DNA from 3 places in the Marinobacterium iners genome. Region 2 is predicted to be linked to each of the others. Evidence: predicted binding sites of a transcription regulator. Region 2 holds the regulator's gene; each other region holds the start of a gene.
The links. Region 2 encodes sigma-54, which starts transcription at its own class of promoters, with help from an activator protein. Its sites were predicted from a motif close to TGGCACNNNNNTTGCTNT; they were not measured.
Positions count from the first base shown of each region.

Region 1: the regulator sigma-54 is predicted to act here: its motif matches at 1,333-1,350, upstream of CFI10_RS17520 (circularly permuted type 2 ATP-grasp protein).
Region 3: the regulator sigma-54 is predicted to act here: its motif matches at 1,436-1,453, upstream of glnA (glutamate--ammonia ligase).

Region 1 is NZ_CP022297.1:3,723,650-3,725,921, forward strand. Features, by position in the region: gene CFI10_RS17510 (ABC transporter permease) at 1-301, shown strand, start outside; gene CFI10_RS17515 (aldo/keto reductase) at 427-1,260, shown strand; gene CFI10_RS17520 (circularly permuted type 2 ATP-grasp protein) at 1,503-2,272, shown strand, end outside.
Region 2 is NZ_CP022297.1:686,377-688,648, reverse strand. Features, by position in the region: gene lptB (LPS export ABC transporter ATP-binding protein) at 1-48, shown strand, start outside; gene CFI10_RS03345 (RNA polymerase factor sigma-54) at 100-1,605, shown strand; gene hpf (ribosome hibernation promoting factor) at 1,657-1,947, shown strand; gene CFI10_RS03335 (PTS sugar transporter subunit IIA) at 1,969-2,272, shown strand, end outside.
Region 3 is NZ_CP022297.1:3,398,671-3,400,942, reverse strand. Features, by position in the region: gene typA (translational GTPase TypA) at 1-727, opposite strand, end outside; gene CFI10_RS16335 (hypothetical protein) at 822-1,178, opposite strand; gene glnA (glutamate--ammonia ligase) at 1,535-2,272, shown strand, end outside.

The DNA of each region.
Region 1 (2,272 bases), 1.0 Mb from region 2:
CTTCATCATCGGCATCTGGGCCAACGACTTTCAGCAGCTGCAGGTGATCCCACTGATGGTGATCACACCGCTGACGTTCCTCGGTGGCGCCTTTTACTCAATCAACATGCTGCCCGAACCCTGGCAAACCCTGACCCTGTTCAATCCTGTGGTCTACCTGATCAACGGTTTCCGCTGGGCGTTTTACGGCGTCGCCGACGTGCATATGGGCATGAGCCTGGGTATGACGCTGATGTTCCTGCTGACCTGCCTGACAGCGGTCTGGTGGATCTTCCGCACCGGTTATCGCATCAAGCCGTGACAGGCTGAATTAATTGCGCGGTGGATTGCGCGGTTTCAGTACACGGATAGGCCACCAACCACCGGCGTAGTAATATCGGCCTCAAAACACCCTTGAATGACACTAACAACATTGGAGCGTTGCAGATGAGCAAAACCCTGGCCCCGACCCTGACACTGGCCAACGGTGTCGAGATGCCCCAGCTGGGCCTCGGCACCTGGCCGATGAACGATTCCGAAGCCGCCGAAACGGTTACCACCGCATTGGAGCTGGGCTACCGCCTGATCGACACTGCCGAGAACTACCAGAACGAGCGTGGTGTTGGTCGGGGCATTCGCAACGCCTCTGTGCCCCGTGATCAGGTATTCGTGACTACCAAATTCAATCGTGAGTGGCACAGTTTTGACGGCGCCAAAGCCGCCTGCGAAGCGAGTCTGAAACGGCTGGAGCTGGACTATATCGACCTGCTGCTGATCCATTGGCCCAACCCGGATCAGGGTCGTTTCGTGGAAGCCTATCTGGGGCTGCTTAATCTATTGGATCGCGGACTGGTGCGTGCCATCGGCACCTCCAACTTCAAGCCTGCCCATCTGCAGCGACTGCTGGATCTGGGCCTGACCCCACACCTGAACCAGATCCAGCTTGACCCCTATCATCGTCGTGATGACCTGATTGCGCTGCACCAGCGCCACGGCATCGTCACTGAGTCCTGGCGCCCACTGGGCTGTGGCAATGCCATGTTGGCAGACCCCGTCATTCTTGCCATCGCGGAGCAACACCAGCGGGCACCCGCCCAGATCGTGCTGCGCTGGGCAGTGCAGCAGGGCTTTGCTACCGCAACCAAGTCATCCAATCCACAGCGCATGGCCGACAACCTGAACATTTTTGACTTCAGCCTGACGACTGAAGAGATGTCCAGCTTGAACAGCCTCGGTCGCGATGATCCGGATATGCTGGATGCGGATCAGTTCGGTCACTAACCCCCGCTCACACCGCCTCCGATCCAGGAGGCGGCACCTCTCCTCACGACCTTAGTATCAGCCTTTCGCTTTTGGCCTGTTAATTGCTGTATGCACAAGAGGCAACGGCTAACAGATCGACAGCTGCACTTTTACAGGGCATCGCTGACGCTCCATGCCGATAGAGCACCAAAGGTGCACATACCGAGCGCGCACCGGCACCATCAGAGTGCACCGCTACCGCATGATAGGCAGGTCAGGCTATGACGATGGATTGGAAATCGTATGACCCGAATGGGTTTTTTGATGAACTGGTATGCCGCGACGGCAGTATTCGCCCCCCTGCACGGCAACTGATCCACTACCTTGAATCCCTTCCTCCTGAAGAGATCGAATCGCGCCGCCAGATGGCGGAGGCGACCATTCAGGAGATGGGGGTCAGCTTCACGGTCTATACCGAGGAAGGCAACATCGACCGTGCCTGGCCATTCGACATCGTGCCCCGCACCATTTCGGCCAAACAGTGGCGTACCACCGCCGCCGGGCTGGAACAACGCCTCAAGGCACTGAACCTCTTCATCAATGATCTCTACCATGAACAGCAGGTCCTGAAGGACGGCATCATCCCAGCCGAGATCATCACCGAATCGCGCAACTTCCGCCCCGAGTGCATCGGTATCACACCACCACTTGGTGTGTGGGCGCATATCTGCGGTACCGATCTGGTGCGTGACGGTGACGGCGAGTTCTACGTGCTGGAAGACAACCTGCGCGTGCCATCTGGCGTGTCTTACATGCTGGAGAATCGCGCCATCACCAAACGCGTCCTGCCCGAATTGTTCGAGAAGGACGATATCCTGCCCATCGACGGTTACTGTGCCAGCCTGTTCGACATGTTGGCGTCCCTGTCGCCCCGGGATGTCCGCAAGCCCGTCATCGTGGTGTTGACCCCCGGCATCTTCAACTCGGCCTACTTCGAGCACGCATTCCTTGCCCAGCAAATGGGAATCGAGCTGGTAGAAGGGTCAGACCT
Region 2 (2,272 bases):
AACGAACAGGTTCGCCGTGCCTATCTGGGCGAGCAGTTTTCCCTTTGATCCTGAGTCGTCAATCATGTACATCCACTCCGTCCACCTGGCAGCTCTGATATGAAGCAATCGTTACAACTCAAGATCGGCCAGCATCTGACGATGACACCCCAGTTGCAACAAGCAATACGTCTGCTGCAACTGTCAACGCTGGACCTGCAGCAGGAGATCCAGGAAGCCCTGGAGAGCAACCCACTGCTGGAAGTCGAGGAGGAACTGGACAGCGCCGAAGAGACCCAGACTGAAGCCCGTGATGATCGTCACGACGCCTCTGCCGACAGCCTCTCTAACGACACCGCTGACGAGGACAGCTGGGACGAAAACGCACTGGAAGAGCGCTGGAATGATGAAATCCCTCGTGAACTGTCCACCGACAGCAACTGGGATGATACCTTCCAGCACCAGAGTACACCCGGTCCTGCCCGTGATGATGACTGGGAACCCGGTGATAACGATTCGGCCGAAGACAGCCTTCAGGATCACCTACTGTGGCAGCTCAACCTGACCCCCATGAGTGACCCTGACCGTATGGTCGCCATGGCCCTTATCGATGCTGTCGATCCGGATGGCTATCTACGCACGGACGTAGATGAAGTTCTGGAACACTTCACCCGGAGCGAACCCCAGCTGTTTGCAGATGCCGAGCCTGAAGAGATTGAAACGGTACTGCACCGCCTGCAACAGTTTGACCCGCCCGGTGTCTGTGCACGAGACCTGAGCGAATGTCTGCAGATACAGCTGCGCCAGCTGCCTGAAAATACTCCGATGCTGAAAGAGGCATTACGCCTGGTACGCGATCACCTGGGTCTGCTCGGCAATCATGACTATCGTACCTTGATGCGCCGCATGCGCCTGAAGGAAGAGGCCCTGCAACAGATCATCAGTCTGATCCAGTCGCTTAATCCAAAACCGGGCACCAGCATCAGCAGTGAACAGTCAGAGTACGTTATACCCGATGTTGTGGTGCGCAAGGTGCAGGGGCAGTGGAATGTAAGCCTGAACTCAGAGGCATCCCCCAAGCTGCGTATCAATACCGACTATGCTGATCTTATAAGACGGGCCGACAACAGCGCTGACAACACCTATCTGAAAAACCATCTACAGGAAGCGCGCTGGTTTCTGAAGAGCCTGCTGAGTCGCAACGAAACCCTGCTCAAGGTCGCCACCGAGATCGTGGCCCGCCAGATCGATTTTTTCGAGGAAGGTGAAGAGGGTATGAAGCCGATGGTTCTGCATGACATCGCTGAAGCCGTAGAGATGCACGAATCAACCATTTCCCGTGTCACTACCCAGAAATACATGCATACGCCCCGAGGCATCTTCGAGCTGAAGTATTTTTTCTCCAGCCATGTGAGCACGTCAGACGGAGGCGCTGCCTCCTCTACCGCCATTCGTGCCTTGATCAAGAAGCTGATCAGCGCGGAGAATACCGCAAAACCACTCAGTGATAACAAGATAGCCGACCTGCTGAAAGAGCAAGGATTTAACGTAGCCAGACGCACAGTGGCAAAATATCGTGAAGCGATGAACATTCCGCCTTCTAATGAGCGCAAGCGTCTGGTTTAATGAGACTACAGGCACGCCGGAAGAACGTGCTTTATGACGAGGAGAAAACCTATGCAGATCAACATCACTGGCCATCACGTCGAACTGACTGACGCCCTGAACGAATATGTACGTACCAAGTTCGACCGACTGGAACGCCACTTCGATAACATCACCAATGTACAGGTCACCCTCAGTGTCGAGAAGCTGCGCCAGAAGGCCGAAGCCGATATCCACCTGGCCGGAGGTGAAGTATTCGCAGCGCATGAGCATGACGACATGTATGCTGCAATTGATGGCATGGTGGACAAGCTTGACCGCCAGATCATCAAGCACAAAGAAAAACTCAAATCCCACAAATAACCGGTAGCAGCACGTCACGACATGCAACTATCAGAACTGCTGACCTCATCCCGTACACTCTGCCACGTCGATGTGGTCAGCAAAAAGCGAGCGCTTGAGCTCGCCAGCCAGACTATCGCCGAGCAGCTGGACGGCATGGCCGCTGAAGATATCTTCAGCGGCCTGATCAACCGAGAACGCCTTGGCAGCACCGGTATCGGTGAAGGCGTTGCCATTCCTCATTGCAGAATTCCAGGTGTTACAACAGCCATCGGATTACTGATGACGCTGTCCAGCCCGATTGACTTCGATGCCATCGACAACCGTCCAGTCGACCTGATCTGCT
Region 3 (2,272 bases), 1.3 Mb from region 2:
GGCTGTCGATCACCTTCACCTGGGTGTTGGTCTTGACTCGGCCGCGTGATACACGGCCAACACCGATAACGCCTACATAACTGTTGTAGTCCAGTGCAGAAATCTGCATCTGGAACGGGCCGTCGGCATCGACACGCGGTGCGTGCACGTGCTTGACGATCGCTTCAAACAGCGGTGTCATGTCGTCGGCCATTTCTTCGGGGTCATTGCCGGCAATGCCGTTCAGGGCAGAGGCGTAGACGATCGGGAAGTCCAGCTGTTCGTCGGTGGCGCCCAGGTTGTCGAACAGGTCAAAGACCTGGTCCATAACCCAGTCCGGACGCGCGCCCGGGCGGTCGATCTTGTTGATGACCACGATCGGGTGCAGGCCCTGAGCAAAGGCTTTCTGGGTTACGAAGCGGGTCTGCGGCATCGGGCCGTCAACCGCATCCACCAGCAGCAGAACCGAGTCCACCATGGAGAGTACACGTTCAACCTCACCGCCAAAGTCCGCATGTCCCGGGGTATCAACGATGTTGATTCGGTAGTCGTTCCAGCGAATGGCCGTGTTCTTGGCCAGAATGGTGATACCGCGCTCACGCTCCTGGTCATTGGAATCCATGATGCGCTCAGCGCTTTCATCGCGGCGGTTCAGAGTGCCTGACTGCTGCAGCAGCTTGTCGACCAGTGTGGTTTTGCCGTGGTCAACGTGGGCGATAATGGCAATATTTCGGAGGTTTTCAATCACGCGTGTGTACCCTGTGATGGTGTAAAGCGCGACATTATACGGAAGGGAGGTTAAACAAGCGATCACTGAGTGATCATTATTCTGTGACAGCAGTCTATTTTTTTCCATTGACCTCAGACTGATACTGCTCGCTTGCGGTGCAGTACTTCTGAGCCATGTGCAGATAGTGCGATCGGGTATCGCCGCTATAGGTATCCGTCAGTGCACGGTAACGACTGCAGAGGGCTCGAAGTGTGTGGGCGGCCTGCTCGCGGCAGAGTCGATACATATAGCTGCTATCGGGGTAGTTGTAGCAGATTGTTTCCAGTCTGATCTCACCGTTACGTTCCAGCCACTGCGCCGGGAAGCGCTTGCGGTAGCTTTCCTCTGAGGCGGTGGAGGCTGTCGCAGCGGTGCTGATGCTCAATAATGCGGTCATCAGTGTGGCAATCATCAATTCCCTGGCAGCCATGTTCCTCTCCGTTGGTTGAGCATCTCGTCGTCACAGGTTACTGGTAAAAAAAGCTGTCGGGAAGCCTGCCTCAGGCACAGCATTTCTGGTCTGATTGCACTATCATGGATTACCGATTACTGGTACGGCCCCAAAATCGACCATCAGTGCACCTTAATGGGTCATTATTTTCAGGAATGCACGATTTTGGTGCCTTCTGTATTGTCAAAGGATGTGAGAGAAAACAGAAAATCAGTGGGTTAGCATGATTTTCAAGATGGCACAGCCTTTGCTTAGGTAATAGCAAACCGGTTTCCGGATCCGTAATGACAGAAGTATTGTTTTGGCAATACTTAATAACGAGTGGGGATAGCCAAATGTCAGAGAAGACTCTGAATCTGATCAAAGAAAGCGGCGCTAAATGGATCGACATGCGCTTCACCGATTTCAAGGGCAAGGAACAGCACGTGACCATCCCTGTCACAGACATGGGTGATGACTTCTTTGAAGACGGCAAAATGTTTGACGGTTCTTCCATTGCCGGCTGGAAGGGTATTCAGGAATCCGACATGATCCTGCGTCCGGATGACAGTGCTTCCGTTCTGGATCCCTTTACCGAAGATGCAACCGTTATCGTACGCTGTGACATCATCGAGCCGGCTACTGGCCAGGGTTATGAGCGTGATCCGCGTTCTGTTGCCAAGCGCGCTGAAGAGTATCTGAAGTCTACCGGTATTGCCGACTCCGCTATGTTGGGCCCAGAACCCGAATTCTTCGTGTTTGACGGTGTTGAATGGCATGCTGATATCAGCGGCTGCGGTTACAGCATCCAGTCTGAAGAAGCATCGTGGGCATCCAACCACAAGATCGAAGGTGGTAACACCGGTCACCGTCCGCGCGTCAAAGGCGGTTACTTCCCGGTTCCACCGATTGATTCCCTGCACGATCTGCGTGCAGCGATGTGTGATGCCATGGAAGCCATGGGCCTGACCATCGAAGTACACCACCACGAAGTGGCGACTGCCGGTCAGTGTGAAATCGGTGTGCGTGGCAACACCCTGGTCGCCAAGGCAGACGAAGTTCAGATCCTGAAGTACTGTGTACACAACGTTGCA